DNA from 3 places in the Staphylococcus caprae genome. Region 3 is predicted to be linked to each of the others. Evidence: riboswitches for the same ligand, from Rfam matches in the RefSeq annotation. Region 3 holds a riboswitch; each other region holds the start of a gene.
What was found. A riboswitch is a leader RNA that binds a small molecule or an ion and turns the genes downstream of it on or off. The one in region 3 is predicted to bind S-adenosylmethionine.
Positions count from the first base shown of each region.

Region 1: it holds a riboswitch for S-adenosylmethionine, as region 3 does, so the genes downstream of both, JMUB898_RS10120 (methionine ABC transporter ATP-binding protein) here and metK (methionine adenosyltransferase) in region 3, are expected to answer to the same signal.
Region 2: it holds a riboswitch for S-adenosylmethionine, as region 3 does, so the genes downstream of both, metX (homoserine O-acetyltransferase MetX) here and metK (methionine adenosyltransferase) in region 3, are expected to answer to the same signal.

Region 1 covers NZ_AP018587.1:2,107,509-2,116,115, forward strand. Annotated here, with positions in the region: gene sufD (Fe-S cluster assembly protein SufD) at 1-96, opposite strand, end outside; gene sufC (Fe-S cluster assembly ATPase SufC) at 197-958, opposite strand; gene JMUB898_RS10100 (polyprenyl-phosphate transporter PopT) at 1,283-2,140, shown strand; gene JMUB898_RS10105 (CsbD family protein) at 2,212-2,409, opposite strand; gene JMUB898_RS12690 (hypothetical protein) at 2,574-2,711, shown strand; gene JMUB898_RS10110 (MetQ/NlpA family ABC transporter substrate-binding protein) at 2,774-3,583, opposite strand; gene JMUB898_RS10115 (methionine ABC transporter permease) at 3,604-4,299, opposite strand; gene JMUB898_RS10120 (methionine ABC transporter ATP-binding protein) at 4,292-5,317, opposite strand; SAM riboswitch class I at 5,406-5,508, opposite strand; gene JMUB898_RS10125 (thioredoxin family protein) at 5,566-5,862, opposite strand; gene JMUB898_RS10130 (toprim domain-containing protein) at 5,855-6,241, opposite strand; gene gcvH (glycine cleavage system protein GcvH) at 6,438-6,818, opposite strand; gene JMUB898_RS10140 (arsenate reductase family protein) at 6,991-7,344, opposite strand; gene JMUB898_RS10145 (thioredoxin family protein) at 7,486-7,809, shown strand; gene JMUB898_RS10150 (nitroreductase family protein) at 7,887-8,429, opposite strand; gene aroD (type I 3-dehydroquinate dehydratase) at 8,508-8,607, opposite strand, start outside.
Region 2 covers NZ_AP018587.1:12,859-21,465, reverse strand. Annotated here, with positions in the region: gene dnaB (replicative DNA helicase) at 1-884, opposite strand, end outside; gene rplI (50S ribosomal protein L9) at 1,110-1,556, opposite strand; gene JMUB898_RS00070 (DHH family phosphoesterase) at 1,553-3,520, opposite strand; gene JMUB898_RS00065 (YybS family protein) at 3,549-4,475, opposite strand; gene metX (homoserine O-acetyltransferase MetX) at 4,690-5,658, opposite strand; SAM riboswitch class I at 5,725-5,825, opposite strand; gene JMUB898_RS00055 (AzlD domain-containing protein) at 5,951-6,280, opposite strand; gene JMUB898_RS00050 (AzlC family ABC transporter permease) at 6,277-6,969, opposite strand; gene serS (serine--tRNA ligase) at 7,286-8,572, opposite strand.
Region 3 covers NZ_AP018587.1:1,120,141-1,128,747, reverse strand. Annotated here, with positions in the region: gene JMUB898_RS05530 (nuclease-related domain-containing protein) at 1-413, opposite strand, end outside; gene metK (methionine adenosyltransferase) at 520-1,716, opposite strand; SAM riboswitch class I at 1,826-1,936, opposite strand; gene pckA (phosphoenolpyruvate carboxykinase (ATP)) at 2,092-3,684, shown strand; gene JMUB898_RS05515 (alpha/beta hydrolase family protein) at 3,763-4,545, opposite strand; gene ytkD (RNA deprotection pyrophosphohydrolase) at 4,526-4,999, opposite strand; gene yidD (membrane protein insertion efficiency factor YidD) at 5,071-5,319, shown strand; gene menC (o-succinylbenzoate synthase) at 5,316-6,317, opposite strand; gene menE (o-succinylbenzoate--CoA ligase) at 6,307-7,716, opposite strand; tRNA gene JMUB898_RS05485 (tRNA-Ser) at 8,395-8,483, opposite strand; tRNA gene JMUB898_RS05480 (tRNA-Glu) at 8,543-8,607, opposite strand, start outside.

The DNA.
Region 1 (8,607 bases), 990 kb from region 3:
TTTTTTACGTAATTCTGTCATCCAAGAAGGTTCATTGTGCGCTTTTGAATAATCAACAAGTTGTGCTTCAGAAATGTTCAAAGTTTCAGTTGTCATAACTTTCTTTTCCTCCTGCTTGATGAAATAGTTTGTTGCTCGGCATGTTCATTTTCATCATTAAAAGTGAACATCTCAATGTTAAAAGTCTGATTGACGACTATTCAGTTGCACCAAATTCTTCTTTAACCCATTCGTAACCTTCTTCTTCAAGGCGTTTAGCTAATTCTGGTCCACCAGATTTAACAACTTTACCACCATACATAACGTGTACTTTATCCGGTGTAATATAGTTTAATAAACGTTGATAGTGCGTAATCATTAATGCGCCAAAGTCTTCTCCACGCATTTGATTAATACCTTTAGATACAACTTTCAATGCGTCAATGTCTAAACCTGAGTCAATTTCGTCTAAAATAGCAAATTTCGGTTCTAACATCATTAATTGTAAGATTTCGTTACGTTTTTTCTCCCCACCAGAGAAACCTTCATTTAAATAACGTTGCGCCATGTCTTGATCGATATCTAAGAAATCCATTTCTTTGTCTAACTTCTTAATAAATTGCATTAAGTTGATTTCTTGTCCTTCTTCACGTTTTGCATTGATAGCTGAACGCATAAAGTCAGCGTTAGTAACGCCAGTGATTTCTGAAGGATATTGCATAGCTAGGAATAAACCAGCTTTAGCTCTCTCATCAACTTCTAATTCTAAGATATTGACGCCGTCTAGTAATACTTCCCCCTGAGTCACTTCGTAAGATGGGTGTCCCATGATTGCAGATGATAATGTTGATTTACCAGTTCCGTTAGGCCCCATGATTGCATGTATTTCACCTGTGTTGACAGTTAAATTTACACCTTTTAAAATTTCTTTATCCTCAATAGACACATGTAGGTCTTTGATTTCTAATGTTGATGACATTTATATTCCCTCCGTAAAATATAAAGTTTTCTTAACTAGTTTATAATAATTTTAATCTGTAGTCAAAAAGACTTAGTGATATTCAATTCTCTTTATTATAACGCACTTAGTTGCTAATATAAACTTTTTGAACCACTAATTTAGATTTATTCTTTAAATAAAATTATTTTTATCTAACGCGTAAAATTTCATTAAATGATAAACAAGCTCTTAATTTCTCAATAGCCAATTTTTAGACATATTAAAGTATTTATTGCCCTAAAATTTCATTTCTATGATATGATGCACTTTAACCTTTAAATCATTTATAGAAAGGAGCCATTCATGAACAATTTCAAATGGATTAATATCCTTAAAGGTTTTGGTATGGGCACCAGCGATTTAGTTCCCGGCGTGAGCGGTGGAACAATTGCCTTACTATTAGGTATATATGACGGATTTATTAGTTCAATTAGTGGGCTGTTTTCCAAACGGTTTTGGCCTAGCCTCAAATTTTTACTTCCTATTATAATAGGAATGGGTTTAGCCATAGCAATATTAAGCAACTTATTTAATTATTTGTTAAGTCACCACGAAATTTCTACAATGTTCTTCTTTACTGGACTAATCATCGGTATTATTCCATATTTACTTAAAGTTTCAGATTTCAAGCGTACCTTCAAAACTAAACATTATTTAATGGTGCTAGCAGGCATCGTCATTTTAGTTGTAATTACTCTTCTAAATAACGGTGATAAACACTCCGGCGAAACATTATCTTTATCTTTTAGTCTTATTATTAAATATTTTATAGCTGGAATGTTTGCCTCTAGTGCAATGCTGTTACCGGGTATTTCTGGGTCATTTATGTTATTAGTTTTTGGTGCGTACGGCACAGTAATGTTCTCAATTTCTGAACTTGTTAAGTTGAATATTTCAGCATTACCTATTTTACTTATCGTTGGTTTAGGAATTCTCACTGGATTTATGGTATCTAGTCGCATTATTCAATATTTTTTACATCATCACAGTACTATGACCTTCGCTCTAATCATTGGTTTTGTTATTGGATCAATTTTCGCAGTTTATCCAGGTCTTCCTGAAAATGGATTAACCTGGGCGATTTCTTTAACAACATTAATTGTAGGTTTCCTAATAAGTCTAAGCTTAGGTCGTATGACAGCTCATAATGAAACATCATAACAAGCTAGAACACAACAAAGCCCTCAAGTACGTTTCTGTACATGAGGGCTCATTTAAGTGGTTAGACAACCTTAGTTGTCTCCTTTATTACCTTTGAATTTATCAATAACGTCATTTGCTTTTTCTTTTGCGTTATCTACAAATTCTTTTGCTTTGCCAGAAGTTTTATCTTCTTTACCTTCTTGTTCTAAATCTTTATTGTCTGTAGCATTACCTACTGTTTCTTTAATATTACCTTTAGCTTGTTCAAATTTGTTATCTTCAGCCATTGTAATTTCCTCCTTATGACTTTTATCTTTATCACTTTTACCCTCTAAAATATTAAATAAACATCCATATGCTGTTAAAAGCTTAATTTTTAACTTAAAAAGATTGCTTTATACTTTAATTTTCATATATTAAAAGTACCTAAAATGATTTAAGGAGTGACGTTATGAATTTCGTCAACATTACATCTATGACTGAAAATGGACTCAATAAGAAAGTGAATCGTTTTTTTGAACAAAATCCAAATATAGAATTTCTAAAATTTGATTATCAAATGGGATACGGTGGTGTAGGTATACTATAATAAAGTATTATAATAATTAAAAATCACTCTCTTAACGCACGCGTTAAGAGAGTGATTTTTTGTTACTTAGCAGGCATCACGGCACCATCATATTTATCTTTAATGTAGTCTTGAATTTCTTTAGATTGTAATACTTCCATTAAAGCTTTGATTTTTTTATCATCTTTATGTCCTTTTTTAACAGCGATTAAGTTAGCATATGGATTATCTTTAGCATTTTCTAATGCGATAGAATCTTTCTTAGGACTTAATTTTTGATCGATTGCGTAGTTAGAGTTAATGATGACTGCATCAGCTTTTTGGTTTTGATAGATTTTAGGTAAGTATTCAGCAGATTGTTTGTCGTTAAATTTAATATCTTTCTTGTTTTCAGTGATGTCACTGAATTTCGCATCTTCAATTTTAACGCCTTTTTTAAGTTTAATTAAACCTTCATCTACGAAGAATTTTAAGAAACGACCTTGTTCAGCAGGGTTATTTGAAACATAAACTGTTGCACCTTTAGGTAAGTCTTTTAAACTTTTATACTTTTTAGAGTACACAGCCATTGGTTCAAGTTCTACGTTTCCTGCAGATTCAATTTTATATCCTTTTTCTTTACTTTCAGTTTTTAAGTATGGCGTATGTTGGAAGAAGTTAGCATCAATTTCGCCTTTATCTAATAATTTATTAGGTGTAGTGTAATCGTTAATTGTTTTAATTTGTAAATCGTAACCTTTTTTCTTCAATAATGGTTTAGCTTTTTCTAAAATTTCAGCATGAGGTGCTGGTGATGCACCTACTGTGATTGTTTTGCTCTTGTCGCCACCGCCACAAGCAGCTAAAGCAACTGTTAATGCTAATACTAAAATTATTCCTAAGATTTTTTTCATTGAACGTTGTCCCCTTTTCTTTAGCGTTTATCAATTTTATTTGTAAGCCAATCCCCTAGGAATTGAATTATAAATACTATGATTAAGATGAATACAGTTGAAACTAAGATGACATCATTTTGATTTCGAGTGAAACCAGTTAAGTAGGCTAAGTTACCTAAACCACCGGCACCAATGACACCAGCTATAGCAGTTGAACCGACTAAAGCAATAGCTGTCACAGTAATACCTGAAACTAACGCAGGCATCGCCTCAGGAAGTAGTACCTTGCGTACGACTGTCCAAGTATTCGCACCCATTGACCAAGCCGCTTCGATAACTCCCTTATCAATTTCTTTGAAGGCAATTTCTACTAAGCGAGCATAAAATGGTGCTGCACCGATAATAAGTGCTGGTAAAGCGCCTGTTGGTCCACTAATCGTTCCAAGAATTACACTTGTAAACGGTATAAGTAATAAAATTAAAATGATAAATGGTATCGCTCTAAATAAGTTAACTATAAATGAAACAATTGTGTAGAAAACTCGAGCTGCTGGTGAATGACTTTTCGCAGATAAGAAAAGTAACACCCCTAAAATCAAACCAAAGATGAAAGCAAATATAGTAGAAACAACAGTCATATATAGTGTCTCTAATATTGCTTGCCATACATCTGGCCACTGAACATTAGGCATTGTAAACATTTCGTGGAATATTTCGCCATATGATTTACCCATGTTTCAACACCTCCACATTCACATGTTGTTGATGAAGATCATTCTTAAATTGTTCAAAGTTATCACTATCAATATGCGGTATTTGAATAACTAAGAAGCCTATAGAACCATCCTTTGTATTCTTGATATTAGCTTCAAGAATATTAACGTCTATATTATGTGTTTTAGTAATATATGAAACAATAGGTTCTGTCGTATTATCCCCAGTAAAGTTTAATCTCACTATGTAAGAATCACTCGCTAATGGTTCTAATTCATCTAGAGCATCTTCAAAGTCATCATTTAAATCATCCTTAACAAAACGTTTAGTAACTGCATGTTGTGGATTTTCAAATACTTCGCTAACTTTTCCTTGTTCTATGACTTTACCGTTTTCCATTACCGCGACTTCATCGCAAATGCGTCTAATCACATGCATTTCATGAGTAATTAATACGATTGTAAGGTTTTGTTGTTCCCTTACCTTAAGTAATAAGTCTAGAATTTCATCAGTTGTTTGAGGGTCTAAAGCACTCGTTGCTTCGTCACAAAGTAAAACATCAGGGTCATTTGCTAACGCTCTAGCTATACCTACTCTTTGCTTTTGTCCACCTGATAATTCTGATGGATACGCACTCTCTCTGCCTTTCAATCCTACAAGTTCTACAAGTTCAAGTGCTTTTTGCTTCGCTCTACCACTCGGTACTCCTGCAATTTCAAGTGGGAAAGTAATATTTTTTAATACGGTTCTTGACCATAATAAGTTGAAATGTTGGAAAATCATACTTACTTTTTGTCGTTTTTTACGCAACTCTGATTTGGATAATTTACTAATATTGTCACCATCAATAATGACATCTCCAGAAGTAGGCGCTTCTAGATTGTTAAACATTCTAATTAGCGTACTTTTACCTGCACCAGAGAAACCAATAACGCCAAAAATCGAGCCTGATTCAATATTTAAATCAACGTGATCAACTGCTAGAACATCTTTGTTCTTAGTATGATATCGTTTCACTATTTGGTTTAACTCAATCACGTTAATAGCCTCCTTAAATTGCTTATATAAATTAAAAAATGCTTCCTCAATCTTTAGAGAGTTGAGAAAGCATTTGTATATCTTCTTTCTCTCATCTTCTAAAGTTAAACTTTATGTGAATTGGCACCATTTCTATATCAGACGGTTGCCGGGCTTCGTAGGGCACATCCCTCCACCTCTCTCGATAAGAGTTTACGCATCATTTAATTTGTTTTAATCCTACCACCGTACTAAAGTTTCGTCAATAACTATTTTAAATTTTCTAACAAATAAGGGACTGATTGAAAAGCATAGATTCTTTTTACTTCTTGATCCTTATTCATCACCAATAAAACAGGCACTGACATAATTTCTTTTTCTTTACTAAATTCAGGATGAAAATTAAGATCCACCTTTTTAACCGGAAGCTGTAAAATATCATTCGCAATATCTAACATTCTTTCTGAAACTTTACACGTTCCACACATTGGCGTATAGCCAAATATAAGATGTTTCTCTTCATTATAATTTTCTGTTATATCTTCAAGATCAATTGAACTATTCATTAACTAGAACTAACCTTTCAGTGTTTAAATTAGGCATGAGATTCTTTTCTTTTTTCACTGAGAAACCATATCTATTCAAAACATTAGCTAAATAATTTTTCGGACATTTCGCAACTTCACAATATGTTTTATCAACATATATGTGTTCACTTTCGCTTAAATATCGTTTAAACCATTTTCTAATTTTTTCTCCTTCGTCATCAGAATCTGCAAGAACATAAACTTGTTTACCATAAAGTGATTCTATCATATCATCAATTTTATCTATACTCATGGTCCCATGTGTACAAATAATACTTACTGGCTCTGCGATAACTTGTTGCACTCTTTTCTTATCCGATTTACCTTCAACAATGATAACTTTATTCACAATAGTCATGTCAATCCACCTTCTAAGCGTCGATAGTTAACTGTCACTTAAACCATTCACAGAATTTAGAAAAACTAAACATCACAACGGGCAAACTTACATATGGTTAATGAAAACTAAACACTGATTTAAAATATAGTGTAAAAATTCTTTTATATTATAAATAAAACTCCTTGATTAAAATAATCGAGGAGTTTAACACATGCTATTCACCAATCATTTCTGAATATTGGTCTGCTGATAATAATGCATCTAATTGACTTTCGTCATTCATTTCTACTTTAACCATCCATGCTTTTTCGTATGGTGATTCATTAACGAATTCTGGGCTATCTTCTAATTCTTCGTTGATTTCTACAATTTTACCTGAGATAGGCGCGTATAATTCGGATACTGTTTTAACAGATTCTACACTACCAAAAGTATCGCCTTCATTTAATTCGTCATTTGTTTCAGGTAGTTCAACAAATACAATGTCGCCTAACTCGTTTTGAGCGTACTCTGTAATACCAATTGTTGCTACATTATCTTCTATTTTAACCCATTCATGTTCTTTAGAATATTTAAATTCGCTCGGTACTGCCACGAGAATCCCCTCCTAATTATTAATTACATTTTAATGATGCCACACTGATATAGTTCAATCAACTATTATCTAAAAGAATTAATATGATAAAATTCGTATTTATTTATGTAAAACACGATATTTGATACATTTTCATTTCTAATGTTCACTTTTTACGACGAGTGTTAAAAAATTATATCCAAGTATTTTTGTACGTTTCTTCTTTAAAACCTAAAGTGATTTTTTCTCCAGAGATAGCTAGTGGACGTTTTACCAACATTCCATCAGATGCTAATAAATCTAATTTTTTATCATCTGACATGTCTTTTAATTTATTTTTCAAATCAAGTTCACGATATTTAGCACCATGTGTATTAAATAATTTATTTATTTCTACACCTGTTTTCTCAATAATATCTTCAAACTCTTTTTTAGTGGGTGTGTGTTGAACAATATCGATAGGTTCGTAGCTCACACCATATTCATCTAAAAATTTAGCGGCTTTCTTGCAAGTCGTACAATTTGAATATTGATAAAATTTTATCATATGTTTATTACCTCCTTATCTCTATTAAGACAAATATATCATTTTCTATAAGAAAACGCTCTACTTTTTAGGCTAATATTTTTATAAAAAAGATATCATTCGTTATAATAAATTTACTAATATTGAAAGGGAGTATAAATGATGCAAGGTATTCATAAAACTGAAGATTTTAATTCAACAATTAACAGTAATCATCCAGTTATTGTAAAATTCGAGGCCGATTGGTGTCCTGATTGTAAAGCAATGGATATGTGGATTGATCCTATTGTTGAGAAATATAATAACTATAGCTGGTACGTCGTAGACCGTGATGAATTAGAAGATGTAACCACTGAAAATGACGTAATGGGTATTCCTAGTATTTTAATTTTCCAAAATGGTGAAAAATTAGCGCATTTACATTCAGCAAATGCGAAATCTCCAGAACAAGTGGAATCATTTTTAGATGAAAATTTAAATCAATAAAAGTTAAAGGAGCTTTCTCTACTGTTTAATGTAGGGAAAACTCCTTTTTTATTTTCATACACTCAATTTTTTAAACCTTATTCAAATTCAGTGATTAAATTTTTATTTTTACGTTGTGCTTTAGTTGGTTCTACTTCTAAATCTGTAAGATATAAGAAACCAGCTAAAATTTCATCGTTTTTAATATCTAAAGCTTTACGTACTTTAGGCTCGAAAATGTAATGTGGTGATTTCCAACATGTTCCGATACCTGCCTCATATAAGAGAAGCATTAAGTTTTGAGCAAATGCCCCAAATGCAAAGTAATTTTCACGACTTTGTCTTTGTCTAGGGTCATCTTTTAAGATTAATAATAATAAACCTCCTAGATTTGTTACTGCATTATAATGGTCTTCTCTTTTTTCAGGATTATCAGGAAATGCAAATCTCGTAATATCCTGACTGAAATCACCTAATTTATCTTTTGCAACATGAACGACTCTCCAAGGTTCTCTCATTCCGTGATTTGGAGCGTCTGTAGCTTTTTCGACAGCATCATATAATGCCTTATCGTCAATAACCATATCATGTTTAAATTTCTTGATACTTCTTCTATTAGATATAGCTTCTTGTAATTCCACTTTAATTCGCTCCTTCTACGTTCGTTGATAACAATTATCAATTATAATTCACAGTCACATTTTATTCAACTTTTCTGTTTATGATTCATAAAATTGGAGTTGCTGTTTCAGCTCCTTAACATGAATCTGACCAGGAGCTTGCGGTTCTCCCAAACAACCATACGAAACTGCACCGCCG
Region 2 (8,607 bases), 1.1 Mb from region 3:
GGTGTATCGTCTATGAAAATCTTCGTGCGTGATAATTTACCTACCGCAATTGTAAAACGATTCCAGTCTTCCTCAGTCATAGTACCTGTTCTTAAACGGTTAGAGTCAACGTTGCCTGAACTACAAATCATACGTGTTGCAAGTTGGTCAGCACCCATCTCTAGAGAGAAGATACCAACTGTAAACATATCTTCGTGTGTCGCTACTTTTTGTGCGATATTAAGTGCGAAGGCAGTCTTACCTACTGAAGGACGCGCCGCTAATATAATTAAATCATTACGGTTAAAGCCTGCTGTCATTTGGTCAAGATCTCGATAACCTGTTGGAATACCAGGCGTTTGACCACTATTTTGGTCGAGTTCTTCGGCTGTTTCATAGACTTGCCCTAAGACATCTCTAATATCTTTAAATCCATCACTTTCTCTTGTAGAAGAAAGTTCAAGAATACGTCGTTCGGCGTCACTTAGAATGGTATCTAGTTCTAATTCATCATTATAGCCATCATTCGCGATACTATCGGCAGTTTGAATTAATTTACGTTTCAACGCATGTTTAAAGACAATATCTGTGTAGTATTGAACATTGCGTGTTGTCGGTACGTTTGTCGATAGTTCTGCGAGGTATTGTGGACCGCCCGCTTCACTTAAACTTCCTTCGCTTGAGAGTTGATCCATGAGTGTGACAACGTCGATTTCTTTGTTGTCTTCATTCAGATGCATCATTGCGCGGAAGATATGTTGATGGGCGCCTCTATAAAACGACTCAGGAAGAAGGACTTCCTGAGTTGTGTTAATCAATTCTGGATCTATAATAATGGCACCTAAGACAGATTGTTCAGCTTCATTGCTATGTGGCATTTGATTTTGCTCATACATTCCATCCATTGTTTGCTTACACCTCTTATTTCAATCCATCTTTATTATTTCGAAATTCAGTAATGAGATTATTATAGTGAAATTAAATCAACGAACAATGTTACGCGACTCCCGAGGAAAAGCGCTAAGCGAAGACTATAGGCTGATCTTGTGCCCTGGGAAAGCGTCGCAACAAAGTGAGTGAATGATAGATATCCGTTAATTCTATAAGCATCACTAAAGTAACGTTTTAAATTACTGTTCTACTGTGTGTACTCGAATTGTACCTTCAACTTCTTTGTCTAGTTTAACTGGTACGTTTGTGTAACCTAATGCGTGAATACCTTGTGGTAAATCCATTTTACGTTTATCAATTTTAATATCATGTTGCTTATTAAGTGCTTCGGCAATTTGTTTTGTACTAACTGAACCAAACAATTTACCGCCTTCACCTGTTTTAGCTGATACTTCCACTTCGATATTTTCTAATTTCTCTTTCAATGCTTTAGCTTCATCAATTTCTTGTTGTCTATCCGCTTCAGCACGTTTATTTTGTTGTTCTAATTGTTTTAAGTTACCAGGAGTTGCTTCTACAGCATAGTTGTTTTTAAGTAAGAAGTTATTTGCGTAACCTACAGGTACGTCTTTCACTTCGCCTTTTTTACCTTTACCTTTAACATCTTGTGTGAAAATTACTTTCATGCGTCTTCACTCCTACTCATTTGTTCTGTAATTGCTTGTTGTAATTGTTCTATTGCTTCATCTATAGTAACACCTTTAATTTGTGTAGCTGCATTTGTAAGGTGTCCACCGCCACCTAATGCTTCCATAGTAAGTTGGACATTGATGGAACCTAGTGAACGTGCAGAGATACCAATAAGATTATCTTCACGTTTAGCTACAACATAAGATGCCTCGATACCTTCTAAACTTAACAACTCGTCGGCAGCTTGTGCAACCGTCACAGGATGATAGATTTTCTCATCAGATCCATGTGCAATTGCTATGCCATGATCTTGCAGTTTTACTGTTCGAATGAGCTCAGAACGATTAATATACGTATCTACATCATCTTTTAAGAAGTGTTGAGTCAAGATTGTATCTGCGCCATGTGCACGTAAGTAACTTGCTGCATCAAATGTTCTTGAACCTGTTCTTAATGTGAAGTTTCTTGTATCTACGATAATACCTGCATACATGACTGTTGATTCTAGACGTGTCAATCTTTGTTCAGTCGGTTGATATTCTAATAATTCAGTAACAAGTTCTGCAGTCGAACTTGCATATGGTTCCATATATACCAATAATGGGTTTGAAATAAAGCTTTCGCCACGTCTATGGTGGTCAATAACGACTTTACGGTTTGCTTTGTTTAAAACATTTTCATCTAAGACCATCTCAGGCTTGTGCGTATCCACGACAACGACTGTCGTCTTAGATGTCATCATATCCCAGGCCTCATCTGATGTGACAAAACGCTCTTTCAATTCAGGTTTCTTATCAATTTCATCCATTACACGACGTAACGTTGGGTCGATATCAGACTCGTTTAAAACGACGTAAGCTTCTAAGTTATTCATTAATGCAAAGCGTGACACACCAATAGCTGCCCCAATTGCATCTAAGTCAGGACGTTTATGTCCCATAATAATTACTTTGTCGCCTTCAGTGAGGATATCTTTCAATGCGTGAGAAATCACTCGAGCTCGTACGCGTGTACGTTTCTCCATCGGGTCAGTCTTACCGCCGTAGAAACGAACGTTACCATTCATATTCTTAATGGCAACTTGGTCACCACCACGTCCGAGTGCTAAGTCTAGACCTGATTGTGATAAATCACCGAGGTCGATAAGGTTCTCTGTCCCTTCACCGACACCTATACTTAGTGTAAGTTGTGCACGGTAACCGACACTCTTCTCTCTTAACTGGCTTAAAATTTCAAAGTTTGAATCTTCAAGTTCTGCTAGAATCTTCTGATTGAGATATGCAACGAACTGATCTGAATTATAACGTTTGAAATAAATGTTAAACTCTTGTGCCCAACGGCTAATTACACGTGTAACCATTGAGTTGATTTCTGAACGTTGTGTATCGTTCATATTCTGTGTAATTTCATCGTAGTTATCTAAGAATAATGTTGCGATGATTGGCTTTGAATCCTCATACAATTCGCTTGTATGTACACTTTCTGTGATATCGAAGAAGTATAAACAATGTTCATTATCTGAATAACGCACGTGATAATGATAGCTGTTATGTTCTATTTCTACTTCTTGAACCTTTTCTAATTGTTTTAATATGTTAGGAAAGACTTCGTTTACATTTTCAGAAATCACATTCGTTTCAACGTGCTCTGTCATGAATTGGTTCATCCACTCAATGTGATTATTCTCATCTAACACTATCATCCCTATAGGCAAATGCTTGATTGCTTTATTGCTACTTGCCGAGATATGACCACTTAAATCATCCACATAATTATCCATTTTAAGAAAAGCTTGTCTCAATAACACGCCACTAATGATAATCATCACGACGAGGATTGCTGCAGCAATGCCTGCGACGATTTGGTTGAAAATAAACCATACGATGACTAATGCAATGGCTGTAAGTACCATTAATATGAATGGTATGAGCAACGCTTTTTTAGTGGATTGACGGTTCATTTTTCCACCTCTAATCACTATTTAATAATCATTTTTTTATTATTCGTTTCAAATTAATACATAAATCAATAACGCCAAGTAATCCTACGATATGTGTGAGTGGTGTAATTAATGTCCCTATCACCATCAAGAATATCGTTAAGGCATCCGGCCATTTCTTAGCTTTACCAAAGAAATGAATGACGCTTAAACCTTGGATATACATCACTAATGATAACACAATTTCAAAGTTTAAAACGATGCTTTGGAATGTGCCTGGTTGGTTCGCAAACATAACACATATGAGAACTATAAGATAAATCCATAATAATGTACGGCTCATTTGCCAAGCAAATAATGGTTTAAAAATAGGTGTTGCGACCTTGAATTTTCGTAAAATTGGAAATGTAATAATCAGATTAATTAAGATTAAAAGGAAAATGACTATAATGAGATAGCTAGGGAGTTGAACCGTTGATTGTCGGAAAACTTCCTCAAACATCTGTCTATAGTTAGAATCTACTCCACTTGTTAAGACGGCATCATGAATTGCATCTTTAAATGGCTTAATTAATACGGCTGCTTTTGGGATTTTCTCAAATGATTGTAATAACATGAATCCAATCAATGTGATTAAACTGATTGAAGCCGTTGAAATATATAGAATTCTTTCTTTTGAAGTTCTTTCCTTAAGTAATTGACCGATGATAAAACTTAAAATTAAGATCAGTACCATCATACTTAAGACAAATGTATTACCTAATAACGTTGTAAGAATAACTGTTACTAATGCGCTAATTCCAAATGATTGTACAGAGCGGTTCCATAGCACGATGCCAGGAATCGTTGCAAATAAACATAAAATTAAGCCGAGAATAGGTAATACATGTGTTACTAAAGCGACTATAAGTAATGAAATTGTTGCAATAATAGTTGCTTTAGGTTGTATTTTTGAAAACACACACGCCACTCCCATACTTTTTGACTATAACCTCTATTTTAACCTCTTTGCCAAAAATTAACAATAAAGTCATACTTCTAATGACATCGTCATTAGTTAGTATGACTTATGCAATCGTGATAACGATTGTAATCCTTTTAAAGCAATTAATGCGTATGCATTAATTAGTAGCACTTATGCAATCGCAATGGGCGATTGTAATCCTTTATTGTAATAAGACGGTCGTTATTTATTTCCTTTTAAATTGTTTTAAGTTTAGGAAGTGGTATAAATTGGGTGCCCAATCATTAAAGTTGAGGAGGAAGCCGTCATGGCCAACGTTATCAGGTACAAAGAAATGACGATGGTATTTAAACCTCTCCCCTACTGCTCTGACTTGGTCATCAGGATAAAGTAAATCATCTATAAAGCCCATGGTTAAGACTTTAGTTTCTAATGATTGAAACACTTCGTCTACGTCATCTCGTCCTCGATCAATATTATGACTATCTAAGACATCCAGCAGTGTTAAATAGCATTTTAAGTCGAAACGATTTTTGAATTTATCGCCTTGATGTTGCTGGTAACTCACAACTTCTTCTGGTGTAAATCGTTGATCATAACTTTTCGAAGAACGATATGTTAAGAAACCGAGTTGACGTGCTATACTTAAGCCTTCCTTTCCACCAAGGTGAATGGCTTGGCGTGCAATTTCATTAAATGCGCGACTATAAGATGACGTCTTATCCGTTGAAGCTAAAATAATGGCTTTATCGACATGAAATTGATTGTTATATAGTAATTCCATCGCTTGCATACCACCGAGGCTACCACCTATAAGAATATTAATCCTCTTGAAACCGAGCGCCTGAATACCTTTCTCAATCGCTTTAACAATATCTCTTAATGTGAGGTGCTCTGGAAAGTTAGGGTCATTGAGCTTGGAACTTGAGCCGAAGGGACTACCGATAACGTTGAATGTTAGAAATTGGTAATCGTGAAGCGGGATATAACCACCATCAATAATTTCGCGCCACCATCCATGTTGATCATCGGTGCCATAGGTTAAGTGGTTACCTGTTAATGCATGACATACGACAGCAAGTGGTTGGCCTGGGTATCCCACATGTTCGTAACGTAGTTTCAAGTTGTCTATTGTCTCGCCAGATTCAGTTGTAAATGTGCCTAATTCTAACGTATCTACTTTATAATTCGTCATCCTTATCGCTACCTCCTCTTACTAAAAAAGCTTCTTACTCAAATGAACAAGTAAGAAGCGATTCAGTACTTATCATTCGAGATACTCGTTGGTTGTAGCACCGTGCTATTGCTAGTCGGTTGCTGAAGCATCGTTGGGCCAATTCCCTCAGCTTCTCGAAATAAGATTTCATCAATTTAGTTGTGTGATATTACTGTTGTTAATTCCAACTTTAATTTTCTAAATTTTCTAATTAATTAGATTTTATCTAACTTCTTTTATGACTTCAATGTTTTGCTGTCATTTTCAGAAATTAAAAGAAAAAGCGTAAACAAGCAATAATAATGATACCGCCAACAATTGTTACAGTCAGACTGCGAGTGAAGATAGCGAGAAAGACGGTGGGTATGATAGCGACAATATATGGAAGATTTAGTGTATATCCAAATGCGTTGTCGTGTTGTTGAATGACCCCGTCGATGACAAGTGCAGTAAATAGTGTGATTGGAATGAACGAGAGCCACTTAACGACAATTTCTGGTAAATGCACTCTCGAAATTAAGATAAATGGAATAATTCGCATCAGTAGCGTTACAATTCCGCATAAAATAATAAGTGTGAATGTATGTAAGTCTGTGTTCATCTTTCTATCACCACCCCTAAAGCTGCCGTCACAGTTGCTGCAATTAATATCGCTACATACGATGGCATCATTAAGCTCAATGTAAGCATCAACACAACCACACAGATAATTAATAAAATATAAATTCTAAGGCGTGATTTCTTGATTGACTCAAATTGAGAGAACCCTAAAAAGATAAACATTGCAGTAATGGCGAAGTCTAAACCGAGCGTATTGGGATTAGAGATGTATTTACCAAATAATGCGCCTGCCACACATGAAATGGTCCAAAATAAATAAGCTGTAAGATTGAGACCATGAAGCCATCGATCATTAATCTTTTCGCCTTTAATGTAGGGCGTAATTGCGACTCCGAAAGTCTCATCGGTGAGTAATGTGCCGAGTCCTACCCTATTCCAAAAGCCGTAATGCTTATAGTTAGGTGCTAAGGTCATACTTAATAGGAACATTCTTGAGTTAACGATAAGTGTTGTAAGGACAATTGCAGATATGGGCGTGCCAGCAATTAATAAAGCACAAACGATAAACTGCGCTGCACCTGCATAAATAATGAGGCATAATAAAATAATTTCTAAAATACTAAATTTTTGAGAGGCTGCGACAATACCAAATGACAAACCTACGCCAGCGTATCCAAATAATGTAGGAATACATTCTCTTACCCCTTGCTTAAATGTAAGATGCGCCATTTATTCAGCCTCCATTCTTCCCGGTAAAATAGTAAAGTAAGTCTAATATATTTATTCTTTATATTCAATATCTTAAGACACCAGTTTGTGTGAGGTTAGACAACCCTAATACTCATAAGTATTGTTATGAATGCGTTTATAAAATTTCAGAATTTTGTTTCTTCTTTTAGACTTACCTCTCAAATTTGAGTTTATTTAAGGGCTCCCCCTCCCCTATTTTTGTTTTAAAAGTATTAAAAAAAAGACAATGACTTATTCAGTCATTGCCTATAAGACTTAAATTGATTTTGTCTTTTAATTGAACCCTTTGTGTTTATTATTTTGTGGGTTTATCAATTTTAGTTTTTCCACCCATGAATGGTACTAATGCTTCTGGAATTGTGATTGTACCGTCTTCATTTTGATAGTTTTCAACGATAGCTGCGAATGTACGTCCTACTGCTAAACCACTACCATTTAAAGTGTGTGCTAATTCAGGTTTAGCTGAATTGTCACGTTTGAAGCGAATGTTTGCACGACGTGCTTGGAAATCAGTACAGTTTGAGCAAGAACTAATTTCTTTGTAGTCATTATAACTTGGTAACCATACTTCTAAGTCATATGTTTTACTAGCACTGAAACCAATATCACCAGTACATAAGATCACACGACGGTATGGTAAACCTAATTCTTCTAAAATTGCTTCAGCATTTTGTGTCATATCTTCTAAAGCATCCCAAGAATCTTCAGGTTTTTCGAAACGTACCATTTCAACTTTATCGAATTGGTGTAGACGAATTAAACCTCTTGTATCACGTCCAGCTGATCCCGCCTCACTACGGAAACATGCTGTTTGTCCTGTGAATTTTTCAGGTAACACACCTGGTTGAATGATTTCGTCTCTGTAGAAGTTTGTTAATGGTACTTCAGCAGTTGGGATGGTATATAATCCTTCTTTTTCAACTTTAAATAAGTCTTCTTCGAATTTAGGTAATTGACCTGTACCAAACATTGTATCTGCATTTACAAGTTGTGGTGTCATCATTTCAGTGTAACCGTGTTGTGTCGTATGTTTAGTAAGCATGTAGTTCATCAATGCACGTTCTAAGTGTGCACCTTCATTTGTTAGATATACGAAACGGGCACCTGATACTTTAGCAGCGCGATCGAAATCAGCCATTTTAAGATCTTCTACTAAATCCCAGTGCGCTTTAGGTTCAAAATTGAATTCACGAGGAGTACCCCATTTTTTCAATTCAACGTTTTCTTCATCTGATTCACCTTGAGGTACGTCATCATTGATTAAGTTTGGAATGCGAATTAAAATATCTCTTACTTTATTATCTACTTCATTTAATTTCGCATCATTTTCTTTGATTTCGTCTCCTAAGTTACGCATTTCTGCGATTACGTCGTCAGCATTTTCTTTGTTACGTTTTTTCTGTGCAATTTCTTCGCTGACTTTATTACGTTTTGCTTTCATTTCTTCTGTTTTACCGATTAATTGACGACGTTGTTCGTCTAATTCTAAAACTTCATCGACTACTTTAGGATCGTCTCCTCTTAATTCAATTTTGCTCTTAACTTTGTCTGGTTCATTTCTAAATAAACGAATATCTAACATGTAACCTTCATCCTTTCCCAAGTGTTTAAAATATT
Region 3 (8,607 bases):
TTAAATTCATTACTTGGTAAAAAGATATTCGCCATGATGTGCATATCTTCGGGACGAATTCTTTTCTCATTGACAAGTCGTTCACGAATGCCAATTAATCTCATATCTGTAACGTATTCACTTTGATTCTTAGAAAATAGCTTTAATGCATCAATTTCTCTATCTTTACTATTTACTGTCGCATCAAAATCTTCTTTTTGTTTAGTGACAGCCTTTTTATTTTCTACTCTTTCTTTTTCTAAGGCTTCTTCATGAGATTCTTTCAAATGTTGCTCTTTTTCTTTATATTGGGCTTCTGTTTGATTTTTAATTTTCTTTTTACTGCTAATTGCAACTAAAAAGAGAATAAAGAAAAGAATTGCCACAACAATTGCAACGATTAAGCCTATAACTATCGGTGAAGATAAACTCATCACAACAACGCTCCTTTAACCATTTCAATAACTTCCATTATAATAGAAAACACTCAATTTATCGACATTTAATTGATATTTCCTTTCACTCAATTGAAAGCAATGGTTATGCTTCAACCGCATCTTTAAGTAAATTCACTTTGTCTAACTTTTCCCATGGTAGTAAAACATCTGTACGACCAAAATGACCATAAGCAGCAGTTTGTTTATAAATAGGTTGTTTTAAATCTAACATTTTAATAATTCCTGCTGGTCTTAAATCGAAGTGATTTCTAACTGCCTCTACTAATTCAGCTTCTGAAACTTTACCTGTACCAAACGTATCAATAGAAATTGACACAGGTTCTGCAACACCTATGGCATACGCTAATTGTACCTCACATTGATCAGCTAATTCTGCAGCTACAATGTTCTTAGCTACGTATCTTGCAGCATATGCAGCAGAACGGTCTACTTTAGTAGGATCTTTACCACTGAAGCAACCGCCGCCGTGGCGAGCATAACCACCATACGTATCAACAATGATTTTACGTCCTGTTAAACCAGCATCACCTTGTGGTCCACCAATCACAAATCGTCCAGTAGGATTAATAAAGAATTTCGTTTCTTCATCTAATAGATCTTCAGATACTGTTGGATAAATGACGTGTTTTTTAATATCCGCTTCAATTTGTTTAAGTTCTGTATCTTCTGCATGTTGAGTAGATACAACGATGGTATCAATGCGTTTAGGTTGATCATTCTCATCATATTCTACAGTTACTTGAACTTTACCATCAGGACGTAAGTAATTTAAAATTTCATCTTTACGTACATCGGATAAGCGTTTAGCAAGTTGATGTGATAAGAAGATTGGAAGTGGCATGTAAGTATCCGTCTCATTTGTAGCGTAACCGAACATCAAACCTTGATCTCCTGCACCAGTAGCTTCTATTTCTTCTTCAGAAATTTCATTACGATATTCTAGCGCTTTATCTACACCTTGTGCGATATCTGGAGATTGTTCATCAATTGCTGTTAATACAGCCATTGTTTGGTAATCGTATCCATATTTAGCTCTTGTGTAGCCAATATTTTTTATTGTTTCGCGAACTACTTTTGGAATATCTACGTATGTAGAAGTTGAAATTTCACCAGAAATAAGTGCCATACCTGTGGTTACTGTTGTCTCACATGCAACACGTGCATTAGGATCATCTTTAAGAATTTCATCAAGAATGGCATCAGATACTTGGTCTGCAATCTTATCGGGATGACCTTCAGTGACTGATTCTGAAGTAAATAATCGTTTATTATAAGTCATGTTTTGCTCCTTTATATATTGATTACGAAAATTCTCTTTTATGTGTGAGCTAAATAAAAGAGCCTTCTACACTATCAAGATAGAGAGAAGGCTCTTAAACGTCCATTCGCTCTTATCGTTCAGACGATATATGTCTGCAAACGGTTTGGCACCTTTCTTTACTAAAAAGAGGTTGCTGGGTTTCGTTGGGTCCATGTCCCTCCACCACTCAGGATAAGAGAATCCGTTAAAATTAATACTACCGAATTCATAGTTTAATGTCAATTTATGATTTCGCTCTATAGCTTATATTTACTGTGGATTAATCATTGTGTTGTGTTATACTATTTAAATGTAAAGGCTTACATAACTACTATTGCTTTGGAGGGATTGAGTATGTCAGTAGACACATACACAGAAACAATTAAAATTAAAAATTTACTAGAAAAACCATCAACTCAGTTTCAACTCTCAACAACTCAACTTTACAACAAGATTTTAAACAACAATGAAGGACAATTAACTGAATTAGGTGCAGTTAACGCAAGTACGGGGAAATATACTGGCCGTTCACCTAAAGATAAATTCATCGTAACTGAACCTTCATATAGAGATAATGTCAATTGGGGAGACATCAACCAACCGATTGATGAAGAAACATTTTTAAAACTTTACAATAAAGTTTTAGATTATTTGGGTAAGAAAGATGAACTCTATGTATTCAATGGTTATGCGGGAAGTGATAAAGATTCACGTTTAAAGCTAACAGTCATCAACGAATTAGCGTGGCATAACTTATTTGCACATAATATGTTTATTCGTCCAGATTCAAAAGAGGAAGCTAAGAATATCAAACCTAACTTCACAATTGTTTCTGCCCCACACTTTAAAGCAGACCCAGAAGTAGATGGGACTAAATCAGAGACATTTGTCATCATTTCATTCAAACATAAAGTGATTTTAATCGGCGGTACTGAATACGCTGGTGAAATGAAAAAAGGTATCTTCTCAGTAATGAACTACCTATTACCAATGCAAGATATTATGAGTATGCATTGCTCAGCAAATGTTGGAGAAAAAGGTGATGTTGCTTTATTCTTCGGTCTTTCAGGTACAGGTAAAACAACGCTCTCTGCTGATGCAGAACGTAAATTAATTGGGGATGATGAACACGGTTGGAATAAAAATGGCGTGTTCAATATTGAAGGCGGATGTTATGCCAAAGCCATTAACCTCTCTAAAGAAAAAGAACCACAAATTTATAATGCAATTGAATACGGTACTATTTTAGAAAATACAGTCGTTAAAGAAGATGGTACGGTAGATTTTGATGATAATAAATTTACTGAAAATACGCGTGCCGCTTATCCTATTGAACATATTGATAATATCGTTCTACCTTCTAAAGCAGCACATCCAAATACAATTATTTTCTTAACTGCTGATGCCTTTGGTGTCATTCCTCCAATTTCTAAATTGACCAAAGATCAAGCAATGTATCATTTCTTAAGTGGTTTCACATCTAAATTAGCTGGTACTGAACGCGGTGTCACTGAACCGGAACCTTCATTCTCAACTTGTTTCGGCGCACCTTTCTTACCATTAAATCCAACAGTTTACGCTGATTTACTCGGTGAACTTATCGACAAACATAACGTAGATGTTTACTTAGTTAACACTGGTTGGACTGGCGGAAAATACGGTGTAGGCCGTCGTATTAGCTTGCATTATACTCGTCAAATGGTGAACCAAGCGATTTCAGGTCAATTAAAAGACGTCGAATACAAAAAAGATGATACATTCGGTTTAAATATTCCAGTTGAAATTAAAGATGTTCCTAAAACAATCTTAGATCCAGTCAATGCTTGGAGCGATGCGAATAAATATCAAGAACAAGCTCAAGACTTAATTAACCGTTTTGAAGAAAACTTCAAAAAATTCGGTTCTGAAGTTGAACATATTGCTGAAAATGGCGCTTTTAATAAATAAAATTGACAGAATTGAAAAAGGTAGAAAGCACGTAATTTGGGCTTTCTACCTTTTTTCTATTTATTCACCTAGCATTTGCTAGCAGTTTTTACGTTTATGATTTTCAATATTTTCTATCCATTGACGCACTTTATTCAGTGTCTCTTTCATAGCTGGTGGTCTTGGCACATGACCTTCGTTAAATTGATAGAACGTCTCGTAATATGTTCCTTTGGCTTCTAATTTTTCCTCTAAATCATATGCTTGATGAATACCAACTTGCCAGTCCTTTCCACCATGAATAATGAGTATAGGAGGACTGTGTGCATCAATATTTTTTAATGCATCTCTTTTATTATAAGCGTCTATATCTTTCTTAGGATGCCCCACCATTCGACGTAGCATTCCTCTTAAATCCACTCGCTCTTCATACATTAAGTGAATATCAGATACACCGCCCCAAATAATATAGCTATCTACAGGTAAATCTTGAAACGTTAATAATCCTTGAAGCCCACCACGAGAAAATCCAATCATATGAACATGCGCATTAGGATATTGATGATGTAATAATCTTATCAATTGTGTTACATCATTTAAATCTCCACGATAGAATTCATCCTTGCCTTCACTGCCGTTGTTACCGCGATAATAAGGACCAACAACCAATGTATGCGCATCTGCAAACTGCATTAACCTTGCTGCTCTGACACGCCCTACTTGTCCCTTTCCGCCTCTAAGATAAACGGCAATTCGATCTACAGATTGATATGGTGTCATCATCAATGCTTTAACATTTAAATGGTCTACTTGATAAGTAACTTCCTCAAATCGATGTGTATGAGCGTCTATAGGCATTTTCTTAATTTTTGTAAAATCCAAGCGCTCTCACCCTTTCAAGACATTTTAAAATTGTCGCATCTTGCACTAGAAAACTTTGTTTCTCATGGGGTATATCAGTTACATTTTCAAAAAGAGAAGGACCGTTCGTCTCGTAATAAGTATGATGGGCTTCAAAATGACTCACTTCTATGAAAAAGACATCCTTTAAAAATAATTCATCATCATTTGTTGTCACTTCGTATTGTGCAAAGTAATTACAACTTCGAGCAATCGCTCCTGTTTCTTCATACAATTCTCTTAAAACTGCTTCTGAAGGCGTTTCACCTTTCTCTACTTTACCTCCCGGAAATTCAATGCCTCGGATTTTATGTTGTGTAAATAATAACTGATCGTTATACACTGGAATGCTAAGCACGTGATTTCCATTTGGTACATTTGTATGATTCTTATAAGTAAGCGTTACTTCTCTATTATCTTTATCACGAAACTTCACATTCCACACATCCCCTCATACTATGTTAAACTAAATTTATTAAATTAATTGTTGGAGGCGTAATTTCGATGATGAAAAAATTATTTCTAGCGATGGTAGTGTTTTATCAGCGCTTTATATCGCCATTGACACCACCGACCTGTCGATTTTATCCAACATGTTCAGAATATACTAGAGAAGCAATTCAATATCATGGTGCATTTAAAGGCCTTTATCTAGGCATCAGACGTATACTTAAATGTCATCCATTTCATAAAGGCGGCTTTGATCCCGTACCTTTAAAGAAAGAGAAGCATTCATCTACCGAACATAAACATTAAAGTGGCTTTAATTTCGATAGCTCAACTTTAGGGGGAGTGAATTCAATCATTCCCTCTTTTAATATGCCTGAATCTTTAGCTAAATCTTCTTTAAAGTAATACCCTGAAGGCGTAATATCTCCAGGATAATCCCCCTCTTTAGCTAACATCGCTGTAAAATACCGACTTAAGCCAAACTCATACATGCCTCCCACGACGAATTGAATTCCTTTCGCCTTTAATATCTTCATTGCTTCGATGACTTTATCGATACCACCCAATCTAAATGGCTTCAGTACGACCACTTTAACTGGGTATTGATTGACGATGGATACAATGTGCTTGATAGATGTTGCTTTTTCATCAATTGCAATAGAAGGATAATGACTAGCATTCAATTCATTTAATGTATCCAACGACTTAAACGGTTCTTCAATATACAGAATATCTTCCGATTCTAGCTCTGTTATTTCTGAAAATGAATCAACTGTTAGCGATTCATTAGCATCAATTGCAATATCACACTCGAAATCAAGTTGACGTATACGTTTTAAATCTTCAGCTAATTGAGAAGACCATTTAAGTTTAATTCGCTTCGGCTTAGTTCGATATAACGTTAACAATTGCGAGTTGGATAAACCGCTTACTGTTGCACCATATTCAACTGAAAAAGAAGGTAGTGTGTGATACATCTGATACACTGCCATAACAACAGTTGCACGTGTCGCTGGCATAGAATCCAATTCACTTAAATAAGGTAACCATGCGTCGAAAGATGTAAACACCTTTCCAATAATTTGCGATTTCCAAGTATTGATTGTTTCGATTACTCTCTCGATGGTTTCATTATCATACCAATTCGTGGCAAATGCATTACACTCTCCATAATAAGATTGATCATCATGCGTTAGTATTTCGATAATTAAACTTTTACGTTCGTTTAGCTTAATTTTCGGCGTAATCATTGGAGATTGAAAGGGTTCTTCATATTCAAAGAGATTGATAGCTTTAATTTTCATATTTTATACCTTCATTTGTAACTTTATTTCGCTGTAATTTCCCCGTTGATGTATAAGGTAACGTCTCTACTTGATAAAACGCTTTAGGTACTTTATATTTGGCTAAATTTTGTTGAAAATAATCAACTAATTCGCTCTTGTTAATTTCATTTTCAGCAGTAAAATAAAGCACTGGAACTTGACCCCACGTCTCATCAGAAACGCCAATACAAACTGCATCAGAAATATCGTTAAATTGCTTAGCAACAGATTCAATTTGATAAGGGTAAATATTCTCTCCACCACTGATAATTAAATCTTTGCGACGGTCATATACCATGACAAAGCCTTCATTATCTATTTCTGCAATATCACCAGTTTTAAAGAAACCATCTTCAAATGTATCAGTCAAATGCTCAGGATACAAATAACCATTCATTACATTCTCCCCTTTTATAAGGAGTTCTCCGTGACCTAAATGATTCGGATTTTTAATTTTAACCTTTACATTATCACTAGGTTTACCTACAGTGTCATATCTTTGAGATAACATTTTAGGCGAAGCCGTTAGAAACTGGGAACATGTTTCCGTCATTCCAAATGAATTATAAATAGGTAATTGGTAGTTCAGAGCTTGATTGATAAGATGAGATGAAAGCTTCGCACCACCAAGCAAAATCTTTTCTATTGAATAAGGTTGAGTTAATCCAGCATCCATTAACCACTTTAATGTTTGTGGTACTAATGAGACGTGCGTGATGTCTTCATTAATAATGATTTTAAGCATTTTTTTGGTTTTAAATTTTTCAACTATTCGTACTGTGAAACCTTCAATAACTGATCTTAATATGACACTAAGTCCAGAGATATGATAAATAGGCAGCACTGATAACCATTTCGTATCTTGGTCATAACCTAAACTTTGTTTGCATCCTGTCGCACTTGCGAAGTGATTATGAAAGGTTTGAGGTACAGCTTTCTGAGGACCAGTTGTACCGGAAGTAAACATAATAGATGCAATATCATTCATATTAAATTGACTAGACTCAATGTTTTGAGCCTTTAATTTATTAATTGCATCGATATCATAAAGGTTAAAATTGTCTAATTCGAGAGGAATCGTATGTAAGATCGTATCGACATTAACAGAATGCATTTGATTGATGATTTCCTGTTCTGTTAATCGTGTGTTAATCATCGCAATTTCAACACGCGCAAGCCAACATGCGTGAATCAGTATGATAGAATCTAAATCATTCTTAATATATAGCCCTACTCTGTTTTGGCGAAGTGATGTCATACATTGCGCTAATTGATAAACTTGCGTATACAATTCTTCAAATGTAAGCGATTGGTCATCTGTCATTATCGCTATTTTATCTTTATTAATATGAGATTGTTCTTTTAACCAAAAATCCACACGACATTCCTCCAAAAATAAATACAATGTATATTATAACGATTCAGAACATATTTATCAGTACTTTAGCTTGAAATTATGATTGAAGAAATGGATATAAGTTGGAGGTATATGTAGTCGAATATATATTTTGAAAAGTGGAATTCACGTTTATCTAGTTATTAAGGGTGCTGAAAAGTAAATAGTTTAAATTTAGTGAACACCACTCACTAAATTTTTATAAATGTTATATTATGAAGTAAAGTTAACTATGTTAAATTAATAAATAAAAATGAATAACTAAAAATGGTTAATTAAATTCATTTCATTAAAAAATCAAAATAAGTTCAGACAGATAAAAGGAGGAACTTAATATGGCAACGATGATAATGATCTTTCTGTTTGTTTACTCAATTGTCATCACACTCATGTACTTTAAAAAAGATAAGAAATAATGACGTCCCCCTCCGTTCATTACTTACAATTTTAATTAGTATGTGCTAAATTATCTATGTCAGATGACATTAAATAGCATCTCCTCAACTTGATTAAATTTTGGTTGGCTGACCACAATTAATTTTAGCTTGAGGAGATGCTTTTTTATAAACTTAGAACCATTCTGAACCGTACACGTAACGTATAACATAGTTCACATAAAAATAACGCCTATAATGAAATCAATCACTATAAGCGTCTTAACGGAAGGTGAGGGATTCGAACCCTCGAGACGCTTGTGGCGCCTACACACTTTCCAGGCGTGCTCCTTCGGCCAGCTCGGACAACCTTCCCCTATTCTATTTTAATCAAGATATAAAAAAACAGAAGCGATATTTCACTTCTGTTTGTATGACTCCTACGGGACTCGAACCCGTGTTACCGCCGTGAAAGGGCGGTGTCTTAACCGCTTGACCA